DNA from 2 places in the Bradyrhizobium sp. CCBAU 11434 genome. Region 2 is predicted to be linked to the other one. Evidence: riboswitches for the same ligand, from Rfam matches in the RefSeq annotation. Region 2 holds a riboswitch; the other holds the start of a gene.
What was found. A riboswitch is a leader RNA that binds a small molecule or an ion and turns the genes downstream of it on or off. The one in region 2 is predicted to bind cobalamin.

Region 1: another riboswitch for cobalamin. It lies ahead of XI06_RS19685 (ribonucleoside-diphosphate reductase subunit alpha); the one in region 2 lies ahead of metE (5-methyltetrahydropteroyltriglutamate--homocysteine S-methyltransferase).

The regions. Positions count from the first base shown of each region.
Region 1 covers NZ_LBJX01000086.1:34,063-41,423, reverse strand. Annotated here, with positions in the region: gene XI06_RS19695 (hypothetical protein) at 1-402, shown strand, start outside; gene XI06_RS19690 (ribonucleotide-diphosphate reductase subunit beta) at 622-1,773, opposite strand; gene XI06_RS19685 (ribonucleoside-diphosphate reductase subunit alpha) at 1,784-4,687, opposite strand; cobalamin riboswitch at 4,808-5,026, opposite strand; gene XI06_RS43915 (HEPN family nuclease) at 5,198-5,608, opposite strand; gene XI06_RS43910 (hypothetical protein) at 6,242-6,370, opposite strand; gene hisN (histidinol-phosphatase) at 6,428-7,216, opposite strand.
Region 2 covers NZ_LBJX01000094.1:33,119-40,479, forward strand. Annotated here, with positions in the region: gene XI06_RS24880 (hemerythrin domain-containing protein) at 428-1,027, shown strand; gene metE (5-methyltetrahydropteroyltriglutamate--homocysteine S-methyltransferase) at 2,189-4,534, opposite strand; cobalamin riboswitch at 4,638-4,838, opposite strand; gene XI06_RS24890 (nodulate formation efficiency C protein) at 5,838-6,620, shown strand.

The sequences.
Region 1 (7,361 bases), on a different contig from region 2:
CTCCTAGGTCGGCCGGATGACAAAGGGCCACTCGTGGTCGAATGCAAGGCGAAAATTCCTGGAGCGCGAGTCAACCTTGAAGAAGTACAGAAGTGGCGCGACGACCGCGTGCCGCTGCTGCACAAGATTTTTAAGACGGACTCGCGCCTGTCAGGAAAGCATGTGACATTCGAGCTATGGACGAACGGCCCAATCGGGGCGGATGCGCTGGAGTGGTTGAAAGCGCACCCAGCCCCAACGGATTACAGCGTCGGCTGGAAAGATGGCGATGCCATGAAGCCTTATGTCGAGAAGGCGTCGTCCACAGCTATCCGGAGTGCAATGAGGGACCACTACTTCCATCATCCACTCGCAAAAATTGCCGCTCAGGCGGAAAGAAACGCTGCAATCGCGTCGGTATAGAACCTCAACACTAGCAGTCCGGGCTTTCCAAGCGAAATTAGAGAGCAGCAACAATGGTATACTAGTTCCCAGTTTCATCCTGCCGGGCGCGCCAATTCCCCTTTTTCATGGTGATGTGCGGGTCCGAAACTATAATCCCGCACCGTCCTGTTCGAGCGTGCGAGCATCTGTTCTAGATTTCAGCCAGACAAGGCACCGGTCGCCATCGTGGCCCGACGCTCAGTCCCAACTCAGCGCACCGCCGTTCTGATATTCAATGACGCGGGTCTCGAAGAAGTTCTTCTCCTTCTTCAGGTCCATCGCTTCCGACATCCAGGGGAATGGATTGTCGGCCTCGGCAAAAACCGGTACGAGCCCGATCTGCGCGCAGCGCCGGTTGGCGATGAAGTGCATGTAGTGCTCGCAGAGCGCGGCGTTGAGCCCAAGGAGGCCGCGCGGCATCGTGTCGCGTCCGTAGGCCGCTTCAAGCTCGGCTGCGTCGCGGATCATGGCGCGGACATCGTCCTGAAAGGCCGGCGTCCACAGATGCGGATTCTCGATCTTGATCTGGTTGATCACGTCGATGCCGAAATTCAGATGGATGCTCTCGTCGCGCAGGATGTACTGATACTGCTCGGCGATGCCGACCATCTTGTTGCGGCGGCCAAGCGACAGAATCTGCGCGAAGCCCGTGTAGAACCACATCCCCTCGAACACGACGTAGAAGGCGACGAGATCACGGAGGAAGGCGCGATCGTGGTCCGGCGTGCCCGTCTGGAACGACGGATCGTCCAGATGCTGCGTGTGCTTCAGTGCCCAGGCCGCCTTGTCGGTGATCGACGGCACCTCGCGGTACATGTTGAACAGCTCCCCCTCGTCCAGGCCGAGGCTCTCAACGATGTACTGAAAGGTGTGGGTGTGAACCGCCTCCTCGAAGGCCTGCCGCAGCAGATACTGCCGGCATTCCGGATTGGTGAGATGACGGTAGATCGCCAGCACGATGTTGTTCGCGACAAGCGATTCCGAGGCGGCGAAGAAGCCGAGATTGCGCTTGATCGCGCGCCGCTCGTCCTCCGTCAGGCCGTGTCGCGACTTCCATAGGGCGATGTCGGCCTGCATCGAGACCTCCGTTGGCATCCAGTGATTGTTGCAGCCCGAGAGATACTTCTCCCAGGCCCATTTGTATTTGAGCGGAAGGAGCTGGTTGACGTCGGCGCGGCAGTTGATCATCCGCTTCTCGTCGACGGAGACCCGGCCGCCGGTGCGATCGATTGCGCCTAGGCCGGTCGGGTCGGCCGGCTCAAGCTTGAGCTGGGTCTGCAGACGCAGCGCGGTGGCGAGGCTTGAGGCGGTCGGAGCCGCCGTTGTTTCGGTATCGGACCAATCGAGCATCGTCATCTCCTCACTGGCACGCTTCGCATTCGGGATCGTCGATCCGGCAGGCCTTGATGCCGTCGAGGTCGGGCGCTGCTGCAGTCGGGATCATGCTCGGCGCGTGCGAGACGGCCACTGATGCGGACACCGCGTTGAGCTTGCCGTCGGTTCCGTTCAGCGTCGATTTCTCGACATGGGTGGCGCTTCGGGAGCGCAGGTAGTACGTCGTCTTCAACCCGCGCCGCCAGGCCAGCCGGTAGAGCGCATCCAGCTTCTTGCCCGAGGGATTGGCGATGTAGAGGTTGAGCGACTGCGACTGGTCAATCCATTTCTGGCGGCGTGCAGCCGCCTCGATCAGCCAGGCGCTGTCGATCTCAAAAGCCGTCGCGTAAAGCGCCTTGAGATCGTCAGGGACACGGTCGATCTGGCCAACGCTGCCGTCGAAATATTTGAGGTCGGAGACCATCACCTCGTCCCACAGCCCCCTCGCCTTCAGGTCGCGCACGAGGAACTCGTTCACGACGGTGAAGTCGCCCGACATGTTCGATTTGACGAACAGGTTCTGGTAGTTCGGCTCGATCGACTGCGAGACGCCGCAGATGTTGGAGATCGTGGCGGTCGGCGCGATTGCCATGACGTTGGAGTTGCGCATGCCGCTGGTGGTGACCTTCTTGCGCAGACGGTCCCAGTCCAGCGTGGATGAGCGGTCCGCATCATGCCCGCCACGGGACTCCGCGACGAACTGGATCGAATCGAGCGGCAAAATGCCCTTTGACCACAGCGAGCCCTCGAAGCTCGGATAGCGGCCGCGCTCGGCGGCGAGATCCGATGAGGCCTCGATGGCGTGGTAGGAGATCGCTTCCATGCTCACATCGGCGAAGGTAACGGCCGCATCTGACGCGATCGGAATGCGCTGGACCTGAAGCGCCTCCTGGAAGCCCATAAGGCCGAGCCCGACCGGGCGATGGCGCATGTTGGAGCGGCGCGCCTCCGGGATCGTGTAGAAATTGATGTCGATGACGTTGTCGAGCATCCGCACGGCCGTGGTCACCGTCCGCTTCAGCTTGGCCTGATCCAGGCCATTCGCACCGACATGGGCGAGCATGTTGATCGAGCCGAGATTGCAGACCGCGACCTCGTCGGCCGAGGTGTTCAGCGTGATCTCGGTGCAGAGGTTCGAGGAATGGATCACGCCCATGTGCCGCTGCGGCGAGCGCAGATTACAGGGGTCCTTGAAGGTCATCCAGGGATGGCCGGTCTCGAACAGCATGGTCAGCATGCGACGCCAGAGATCGGTCGCGCGGACCGTCTTGAATACGCGCAGGCCGCCGGCCTTCGCCGTGGCCTCATAGGCCTCGTAGGCCGTCTTAAACGCCTCGCCGTAGAGATCGTGCAGATCAGGCGTCTCGTCGGGGGAGAACAGCGTCCATTCGCCGTCGACGTCGACGCGCTGCATGAACAGGTCGGGGAGCCAGTTCGCGGTGTTCATGTCGTGGGTGCGGCGGCGGTCGTCGCCGGTGTTCTTGCGCAGATCGAGAAATTCCTCGATGTCGACGTGCCAGGTCTCCAGATAGGCGCACACCGCCCCCTTGCGCTTGCCGCCTTGATTGACGGCGATCGCGGTGTCGTTGGCGACCTTCAGGAACGGGATGATGCCCTGGCTCTCGCCGTTAGTGCCCTTGATGTGGGCGCCGAGACCGCGCACCGGCGTCCAATCGTTGCCGAGACCACCGGAATATTTTGCCAGAAGCGCGTTATCCTTGACCGACTTGAAGATGCCGTCGAGGTCGTCAGAGACGGTCGTGAGGAAGCAGGACGAGAGTTGCGGGCGCGGTGTGCCCGAATTGAACAGTGTTGGGGTCGAGGCCATGAAATTGAACGACGACAGCAGATCGTAGAAATCGATCGCCTTTGCTTCGCGATCGATCTCGCGGACTGCGAGGCCCATCGCGACGCGCATGAAAAAGGCCTGCGGCAACTCGATCCGCTTGCCGCGAACGTGCAGGAAGTAGCGATCGTAGAGCGTCTGAAGGCCGAGGAACTGGAAGTTCAGATCGCGCTCAGGCTTCAGCGCAGCCGCGATCCGGCCGAGATCAAAACGGGCGAGTTCGGGATCGAGCAGTTCGGCGGCGATCCCGGTCTTCACATAGACCGGGAAGTACTCGGCATAGCGCGTCGTCATGTCAGCCCGGGCAGCGGACGTGGGAACGCCGTGGACGTAGGACAATACCTCGCCGCGCAGCTTGTCGAGCAGCAGGCGCGCGCTGACATAAGCGTAGTTCGGCTCCTGCTCGACAAGCGTGCGCGCGGCCATGATCGAGGCCAGCGCCAGCTCATCCTGGCTAATGCCGTCGTAGAGATTGCGGGTGGTCTCGGCCAGCACGGGGCCGGCGGACACGCCGTCCAGACCGACGCAGGCCTCACCAATGATCAGCGCGAGCCGTTTGGTATCGAGACCGACGCGAGAACCGTCAGCAAGCGTTACGTGAAGCGATGGTGCAGCAGCGGGCACAGCTTCGGCAGCTGCCTCCTCGGCACGCTGGCGCGATCGCTCTTCGCGATACAGCACATAAGCGCGCGCGACCTTGTGGTGCTCGCTGCGCATCAAGGCGAGTTCGACCTGATCCTGCACATCCTCGATATGGAAGGTGCGTCCATCGCCTACCCGCCGCATCAAGGCGGCGAAGACTTCGGCGGTCAACTGCTCGACGCTCTCATGGACGCGACGTGAAGCAATCGCGCTGGCGCCTTCGACGGCCAGGAAGGCCTTGGTCATGGCGACCGCGATCTTTGCGGAATCGAACGGCGTGACCTTGCCGTTCCGACGGATGATCTGCATGGCGGGTTCGCTGGAAGCAGCCGCAAGTGAATGTGGACGCAACTGGATGATGGGTGCGGAAGCGCCTTCCGCGTCGTGCAGGTTCAGTGACATCAATAGGCCCCGTGATGCGCGCGTTGTGTTTGGACGGGGCTGAAGGAGGGACGCCGCAGAAACGCCGGCAGAAAAGTACCGGACGGTGCATGCAAGCGACCGCCGGACACCCCGCCCGTGGACGTTCAGATCGTCACGGCAGGTCTCCTGGCTCGCAGGTCGTCGCTCGCTTCCCGTCTTCCCGGCGCCAAAAGCACCAGTGACGATTGTCGGAAGCAGCTCGCTGCTGACAGTTGCGGGGGCAGCGCCGGAATTCCGCGCCTTCTGGCGCAGTTCACCGGCTTCCCTCTTAGCCACTAAATCTTGCGATCCAGCGGAACCGTGACGTCCACATGTGGTGATATTCGCGAGCGAGTGTCAACGATTCGTTTGAGGGCTCTACGCAGATTGGCTGTGGAATGTGGGAATTCCGGCGAGCGGCTTGGCCAGACCCACGTGCCGCGACCGAGCCGCGCGAACAATCGTGCTCGTCAACGCTGCGGTTCGGTGCCGAGGAGCGTAAGAAGGCCTTTAGGTCGGTGCCATTGATCCGGACTTCCCAATAGATGGGGCTGGACGAAGTCTTCCGATCCGCAAACTCGATGAATATCTGGTCAAGCTGACGAGCGTCGGAGCCCTCTGGCCAGCGCCGTGGAAAATGATCAATCCGTGAGAGACCGCATTGCGCAAATGCCTGAGCAACTGCCCAAGTGTGTCGGTCTCACCCACGATCTGAGCGGGCGACGGCCAACCGAGTGATGCGAGGTCGTCCAGCGTGGTTTGCGCGATGCTTTCATAGAAGTGTCTCTCCTTCGGAAACACAATGAACGCGAGGAGTGATTGATCAAGCTGCGTGACCACGTGGCCCTGGCCCTCGCTGGCATAGGTAGCCTCAATCAGCTCAAGGTTGGCGCGCGACCGTTGGATAACCCCCCGGGTCATTGCGCGGAGCCAACGCAATAATGTGTGTCCTCATCGCCACGCCCCCTTTCAGCTCCCGCTCAGCCGTATTTCCTCGAGCCGCTGCTGAATTCGCTCCCCAAAGCCGCCGTCATATCGAGAAACAGCGTCAATTCGGGCGGCTGAAAGGAGATGTCCCTCATCGACTGGATGCTGGTGACCAGACTGCCTTTGAGCGGTCGCACCGAGATCGTTGATGCGTCGGAATGGGCACGGGGCGGCCATAATCACTAAACAAGAACAAGAAAGCTAAGAATGTGGATTTTGGCCTATGCAGCGTCTACACTTGATCTGCATAGAGAAGACGGTCGAGAGCGCCTATTCGATTGCCGGCTCGTTGGCTCCCTGATCTTCCTGGCCATCTCTTTTTTGCGCGAGGCTGTTGCCCCAAGCTTGTTGGTTTGACGGAATCCGAAAGTCGCGAGTTTGCGCAAATTGATGCATTACTAACCGTGGACACTGAAGGACCAATCGACTTGGACCTTCGTTGGCCTTCCGGCTTCAGCAGCTAATCGCGGAATTCGCCGACGGTGAGCGATGAGACGATCGCAAAGAGCCGCCGCCGGATCATGTCGATCCAAGATCAGGCGAGAGACGTCGTCAGTACGGCCGGAATCAGTTCCTCGGCCAGGGCCTTGACCGGCAGATCGGCGAGCGCCATCTGGCCGCAGGCCGCTCTTCCGGACCGTCAGCGGCGATGCCGACGAGCTGATCGCCCGTCCACTCGGACGTCACCTTGGCCATCAGCTCCCTGAGGTCAGCAAAGCGGACATCCGTCCCTCCGTAGGGCATGATTGGTGGTTATCCCTGGATCAAGGCCAGCGCTTCGGCATGAAGCCGCGGCGTTGCGGTTGCCAAGATGCGCCCTTCCGAGTGAATCGAGAGCGGGCATCCCTCCCAATCGGTGATGCAGCCGCCGGCGCCCTGCACAATCGGAACCAGCGCCATGTAGTCATATGGCTGAAGCCCCGTTTCGAGAACGATATCGCAGTGTCCCGACGCAAGCAGGCCATAGATGTAGCAATCGCCGCCGAATCGGCGCATCCGCGCAACTCGCGACAACCGCTCGAATGGCTCCATCTCGCCTTTGCGGAACATGTCAGGCGATGTGGTGTAGAAGCTCGCGTCGGCGAGACTCTCGCATGCGCTGGTCCGAGCCAATCCATCGCCAAACCGCGCCACGCTGGGCTTCGCCATCCACCGCTCGCCCGTAAAGGGGATGTCGATCAGGCCGCAGAACGGCTGCTGCTGATAGGTCAACGCGATCAGCGTGCCGAACAAGGGAAAGCCGCTGATAAAGCTCTTAGTGCCGTCGATCGGGTCAACTATCCAGGTGAACGCTCCGCCGGGCTTGGCTCCGATCTCCTCGCCGATGATGCCATGCTCCGGAAAGCGCGCCTCTATCCTTTCCCTGAGACGCAACTCGACGGCTCGATCGGCGATCGTCACCGGGCTGGCATCGGACTTGGCCACGACATCTAGCGCCGTGCGGAAATAGGACAGCACGATGGGCCTGACCGAATCCGCTAGCTCGGCGGCGAATGACAGATAGACATCGGCATCGTCTGCCATGATCACATATTGGGCCATTACAACTCACGCAAGAACAGCGGCGGGTGGATCACGGATGATGGAGCGAGGCCCATGTGCTTCCAGATGCCGTATTTGCGACGCGCCAAATACAGGCTCAAGCAATCCGCTTAGACGGCTCCAGGTTCCGGCAAACATCCTGCGT
Region 2 (7,361 bases):
TTTCTAATCCGGTTTGGCCATGTTTGGCAAACAAGTGACCACGCCGCCCCATTCAAAACGCCCTGCTCATGGCACTTACGGATAAATACTTAGGGACTTCTACCTAGGGAAAACATCCAAATTTTCGAGTTCGTCAGGAGCAGCCAATCTGCGTCCCATCGATGTCCGCAAGATAGGGTCCGCCATGCACGCCCAGGCCGCCACATTTAGCGAAACGAGCCGTTATCCGACCAGCGTCTTGCGGGGCAACCTCAACACTTCGGCGGCTAAGTTGATTTACGCCAGTTCAAATTCAAAGCGCGCTACGTTTTTGCGTCGAATAGCTCAGAAAATCGCGGCGTAGCGAAGGCCACCGAATTCGGCTTGGGCGATCTTGTAAGTGGCAGAAACCGCTTCCGGCCTACATTGTGCCTCCAGGAGCACCGGAATGATCATCGACCTTTTGCTTCGAGAGCATCGCAACATTGATCTGCTTCTGGCCGCTCTTCAACACGAATTGGAGATTTTTGAGGGAGGGATCGGTCCCGATTATGAGGTCATCCGCGCGATTATCAGCTATTTCGAGGTTTACCCCGAGCTGTACCATCATCCACAGGAAGACTTGATTTTTTCGAAGCTCAAAGCTCGCGATCCCGATGCAGCTGCAATCGTCGGCGATCTCGCGCTTGAACACCAGGAAGTGGCCGACCGTTTGCACCACTTCGCGCGAGCTATTGACGCCATCCTTGCGGATCGTGAACTCTTTCGGCAAGACGTCGGCGATATCATACGCGACTTTATAGTACGCGAGCGGCGCCACATGATGTGGGAAGAACGAGATTTCTTTCCGGCCGCACTGAAGGCTCTCTCGGCACAGGAATGGACCAAAATCGCTTCCGCCGTCACCGATGATGGAGATCCCCTGTTCAGCGAGACAGCGGCAGCCACTTCCGATGCGCTAAGAGCGCATATTCTGCAATTGGAGCAAGAAGCTGAGGCCGAACGGAGCTCGGTCGCATTTTCGTCCGCCAAGGCCGGCAACCCGTGACACGGCGCCGAGACGTAGGGGCCGTATTGATCGGCGCCGTCTTACAGCAGAATTAGACCTCATGCTCATCCTGTCGAATGAAAATGGGGGTGTTCGCGGGCACGTAGGCTGCCGCACCGCCAAAATGGCTTTCTGCGCACGATGATCGCTTCCGGTGCCAACGGCATGGCCGAGCCTTCCTGAGCCCTGGTTCCGGCACCTTCCACAATGTGATGTCGCAGGTCTGGCAGTTGCGCAGTGACATCGCGCGAAACGGATACCGTCCGCCGCCCCACAACGACGGACGATTGCCGCCGCGCGGGCGGGGCGAAGCACTCCCACTCTTTCCCAGCGCTCTCAATGATCCGACCGCGGCCGGTTCGACCCACAGCACCCCAATTGCCAGGCTTGCTCGCCCGGGTACATTTAGGCGCTGGACGACGTCCTAACCCTGCGCTGAGCCGAGCCGTGTCGGATCGGAGATCGCCATGATTCAACTGGCCTGTGCTGAGGGCAGGACCACGCACACGGCTGAGGAGCACCCTATCGGCACCAGTGCCTTCTTCAAGCTCGTGACATCCTCCGCGTGGTCCGCTCATAGACTCTCAAACAGAGGCCCAAGATGAAACCCGACCATCGGGTGGAACCGGTCGACCAAGGACTGCCTTAAGCAGGGGTCAAATCAATAGTAACCGCTCATGCATTGTCTACGCTTGCAAGATCCTTGGAGCCGGGTTTTTCGTGTCGTCCCGCTGATCGAGCATAAGGTTTCCAGGCAGGAAAGCGCACCGAGTTTGCGGCTCGTGCCCTGCGGTGACCGCCCGGCATCACCGTCCTCGTCGCCGTCGTAATCGTTGCGGACGTGCTCTTGACCGACAAACCCCGTCTAACTTTATAAACCTCAGGCTAACGGTCGCATACCACGGCATAATTGAGCTACGCTGAGCTTGTGCTTCAATTGAGCTCAGATTTTCGGCGAATGTCCTTGCCGTGATCGAACCGGCGGTTGTCCTCTCTCCGCCGATGGAAGTCCACGCGATGCGTCAGCGTCGCTCCTCCCAGACTTTCGCCCGGCCCGCTCAGCGGGGCCGGGCTTTTTTTATTCCCAAGGCTCCATCGATCACCGACAGCGCAAATGACCGCAAGAGGATCCGCTTTGTCGAGAAGAGACCCAACCCCGGATCAACGGCCTCGCGGATCGAATGCAGCGCGAAGTTGGCGGGCGGCAGCGACCATGTTCGCTAGCGCCGGACGCACTTCCTCCCATTTGCGCGTCTTCAGGCCGCAGTCCGGATTGACCCAGAGCTGCGAATCCTGCAGCCGGGTCCGAGCCAACGCCATCAGTTCCTTCATTTCGCCCGCCTCGGGAACGCGTGGGGAGTGGATGTCGTACACGCCCGGCCCGATCTGATTTGGATATTCGTAGTTCCTGAAGGCGTCGAGTAGTTCCATTTTCGAGCGCGACGTCTCGATCGAGATGACATCTGCGTCCATTGCAGCGATCGCAACGATGATGTCGTTGAACTCCGAGTAGCACATATGTGTATGAATTTGCGTTTCATCGGCGACGCCCGATGAGCAGATGCGGAAGCAATCCACAGCCCAGTCGAGATAGGCCGTCCACTCCGATCGACGCAACGGCATTCCTTCGCGCAGTGCGGCTTCGTCGATCTGGATCATTGTCGCACCAGCATTCTCGAGATCGCGGACTTCGTCTCGGATCGCGAGCGCAATCTGGCGGCAGACCTCGCTTCTGGGAATATCATCGCGAACAAAGGACCAGTTCAAGATCGTTACCGGTCCGGTCAAGATCGCCTTCATCGGCCTCCTCGTTAGTGATTGCGCGTAGCACCACCAGTCTACGGTGATGGGCTTCGACCGCACTACATCGCCAAACAGGATCGGTGGCCTGACGCAGCGCGATCCGTAGGACTGCACCCATCCGTTCTTGGTAAATGCGAAGCCGGCAAGTTGCTCGCCGAAGTACTGCACCATGTCATTGCGTTCGAACTCGCCGTGCACGAGGACGTCAAGACCGATGTCCTCCTGCCAACGTACGGCGCGCACAGTCTCCCCCTTGAGGAACCGGTCGTATTGCTCGTTACTCATCGCGCCTCGCGCATGCGCCGCACGCGCATTCCGGACCTCTGTGGTCTGCGGAAACGATCCGATCGTCGTGGTAGGAAAAGGCGGTAGTCCGAAACGATTGTTTTGGATCTCGGCACGACGGGCAAATGGGCTCACGCGCCGACGCATGGCGTGATCGATCGCTTTCATCCGGACAGCGACATTGGCATTACGGATTTTCGGCGAAGTCCGGCGGACAGCCGCGGCACATTCCGACTCGGCAAGAGCTAGCGCGACATTCTGGTCGCCTGCGAGTGCCCGCCCCAGGATAGCAAGCTCTCGCATCTTCTGGACCGCAAAAGCAAGCCAGCTCTTGACGTCGGAAGCGAGCCCGGTCTCGAGTCCAACATCGACCGGCACATGAAGCAGCGAGCAGGATGGGGCGATCTGTACACGATCTTTGCCGAGCTTCGCAATCGCGGGCTCGAGCCGCTGGCGCAGCGAGGACAAATTCGACCGCCATACATTCCGGCCGTCGACGACACCGAGCGACATGACGAGATCACTTCGGCCGCCAGCGATGATCTGGTCCAACAACTGTGGCGCTCGAACCAGATCGAGATGCAGTCCGGCAACTGGCAGGCTCAAGGCGGTGTCCAGATTGTCGCCGAGGTCGCCGAAATAGCTGGCAACCATGATCTTGATGGCCGGCCCCTCCTTGGCCAGCCGCTCATACGCACGCCGCAAAGATTTTCGCGCCCCCTCGTCCAGATCAAGAACCAGGCAGGGCTCGTCGAACTGAACCCACTTTGCCCCACGTTTGGCCAATTCCTGCAGAACCTCGATATAGACCGGTATCAGTTCATCCAGTAGTGAGAGTGGCTGGAACGCAGGATCGGGACTCTTGCCGAGCTTTAGGAATGTAACCGGCCCGATCAGGACAGGGCGGGTCTGAAAGCCGAGACCCTTGGCTTCCTCATACTCCTCAATCGGCTTGCGAGAGCATAGCCTGAAAGTCTGTCCCGTGTGAAACTCGGGGACCATGTAGTGGTAGTTGGTGTCGAACCACTTGGTCATCTCCTGCGCGGGTGCGCCAAATCCGCACGATCGATGAGCGCAACTCGCATCCTGGTCGTCGAATTGTGAACCACGGGCCATGGCGAAGTACGTCTTTAGCGAGACGAATTCGGCTTTCGAGGCGTAGATCTCCGGGATGGCGCCGACCATGACACTTGTGTCGAGCACCTGATCATAGAGCGAGAAATCGTTCGATGGAATGACCGTGACGCCGATAGATTTCTGACGAGCCCAGTTCGCGGCACGCAGGCCCGCTGCGTCCTCGAGCAACTGCTGTTCGCTGCTTTTTCCGGCCCAGTAGCTTTCTAGAGCGCGTTTGAGCTCGCGCCTTGGACCGATGCGTGGCGTGCCGAGCGTGGCAACCGGAAGGGAGAGAAGAGACATAGCGTCAACCCCATGTTGGGGACAAAGGCCATGGCGGACGCTGGCAGGCGACGTCGCGTGGTGCGACGGTTGCTTGGCGCACCACCGGGACACCCCGCCCGTGGACTAATACATTGTCGAGGCAGGTCTCCTGGCTCGCGGATCATCGCTGCTGTCTGGCCTTCCCGAAGCCGCAGGCTTCAGTGACATCGTTGGACAGCGGCTCGCCGCTCACAGTTGCGGGGGCAGCGCCGGCATCTTCACCGGCTTCCCTCTTAGCTCCGGATCAAGTGGGAACCGGAGAACCTCGACGAGTCGGAGTATCGGCAAGACAAGTCTTCCGTCAACCTCTCAGATCTTATCTCAAGCTGATGCTGCGACATCCGTTACGCGATTGACCGCGCATCTTGATCGTAGAGTCGATGGAGAAAGGCTCTCCGTCAGCGATATTGTAATGACCATCGCAGCTGCCCCGGCCCGCACGCCAGGTGGCGGAAGGGACAAATGCGCCTTGCGCCGGCCGGCACTGTTGCCTGGAGCAGAACGCATTTGATGTCTCGGCTTCCCACCGGTTTTTCGAGCGCGTCCGCCATCCGACCGCCCTCTCGACCAGCTCGATCCGCGCTGAATACGCCTAAGTCACCTGGCAAAGCCAGCAACATACCTAGCCGGCACGGTGATTTGCAGTGCGAGCCAGACTCCAAATGCTCGGCGGTGAAGATCGGCTTCGCATCGTTGGCCTTCTATAGCAAAGTGCACTGACGAAGGTCGCTCTCGACTTCCCGAGCGCCGCATGTCGCGAAAGAAGCGCCAAACGCGCTCTGGGCTCTTGGCCGCAAGTGTCCAGAGGCATGCCAGAGATCGAAAGCCCACATCCCGGCAACGATACCGAACCAAACGGTTCTATGGCAGCAAACGTGCTTCTAATTCTCATCAGGAACTTGGCACCGAGGCGCCGCACTGCGCCGTCGAATGCTGCGCGACGAGAACGCATAAGCCGCGCTGGATAGCGCTGAAGGGAAACATCGAGACGTGCGCAAGTCGGAAAGCCGACAAAGAGGACAAAAAGCGGCGGGAATTGCCGTCTATTACCTGGCACGAGGAATGCAAGTCTTCGGCATGCCCAGTTTCCTCCTGCTGGGCATATCCAGCACAGCAACTTGAGGCTGTCGCCGGCAGCGAAGTTAGCGGCGCGTGACATAGAGGGGAGCGCCTGCTCGCACGGGACACGGTCGGTCTCCCCGTCGCGTCGCCGCTAACTTCTTGCGCTCACGCATAACAGGTTGAAGGTTGCCTGCTTTGGAATGACGCTTGGATAACGGTTATGAAAACAGTGTCTAGAAGACGCGCGTCGTTATGGTTTTGTCTCGGTCGCCCCCTTATCTGCCTGGCCGGGCTGGCTGCGACGAGCAACAGTGTTCGCGCCATCGAGAGCCCCCATATCGAAAGATTCAAGTCAACGTGGCGAGCGCAAGACGGTGCGACAATAGAACAAATTATCTCCAACGTCTCGAAGGTGGCACAATTCGTCCCTCGAATGTGGGGCGTCGCTGAACTTGACGAAAACGACTATGTTTTCGTTTCGTGGACCAGGCACCCGGATGATACATTAGACGAACAGAACGTTATCACCTGGAGGGTCGCGCTCGACGGCACGTTTCAACTTGCGTCGACCTATGCAAAGCCGATCGAATTGGGCTGGCACGCCCTAGCACTCTCGTTGATCGCCACTGAAATCAAGGCGGGTGAAAGGGACGCAAATCTTCGCTTTCTGCATGATCCGAGCAACTTCAACTTTGTGACGACCACGCAAGGCCGACTCGGCGATCTTCTGCGGCAGGGCCGCTGCACAATCGTTGAACCTGTTGGAGTGGACTACTTGCCGAAGCAGAAGGACAAGCCGACCGAGAAGGGTGATCTGTGGCGCGTTTTGCTTTTGGTGAACTGTGATATCCCAGGGCCCCGGTTTTTTACACACAACGGGGTCATCACTTTCGAGAAGAGCGAAGGGCAAGATTGGGAGCCGCAATCCCCTTTTGCCAAGCGTATCGCGGCCTTTCCTCCTGGCTCCTGGTTCGCTCGCATGGAGCCAAAGGAACGGGAATAGTAAGAGAGGAGCGAAAGCGCTTGGTAAATGGTCGGGCAGAGCAAGATCACGCCGCAGCTCCTTTACCGCCAAACGCCTCAGAGCAAACTGCAAGACATTCAGCGCGAAAGTGTCGGTGCTTACGCCTTCGCAGCAGTCGCGAGCCTTTCCCGCGGCCTTCGGCCCCTCAGGAAAAACTCGCGCAGCACGATTACTCGAGTGTTTTTGTTAGGAGTTGGCCGCAGGAGCGCGTGCCAGTTAGCAAACTTTTGCCCCTGACTCAGTGAGAGGACACCAATCTGCCGGGGAACCAGCTCAGCATGCTACTCCTCAAGGGACCGGACATGGAGATGGCTCGTGCCCGAGCCCGATCCGGCGTGCACGCCGCGCAACGCGACGGGCTGGTGAGCATGCCGACGCCGAGGCGGCACGATCGAGTGCTGCGATGAAACCCATTAAGAGGGTAACGGGCAGTGTTAGCGGGCCGGCATGCCCCTGAGCACCGGCGAGTGCCCTCGGCGAGGAGCCCCGGAGCCGTGCGCGAGGCATCGAGGACCGAACTGAGTCGGCGCTAGATTTCCTCGCGCGCATTCGTCTGCGCGTCATAGATCCGGACTTGAAGCATGGGAAAACGCTTCTTTAGTTCTGCTCCGCCTGCCCTGGCGCCGTCTCTGGTTGCGAATTCAGCTCTGAGTCGGCCATCCACTTCAAGCGCGTAAGAAGAGACCGGCGATTCCCGGGGGGCTTCAACCATTTCATTCC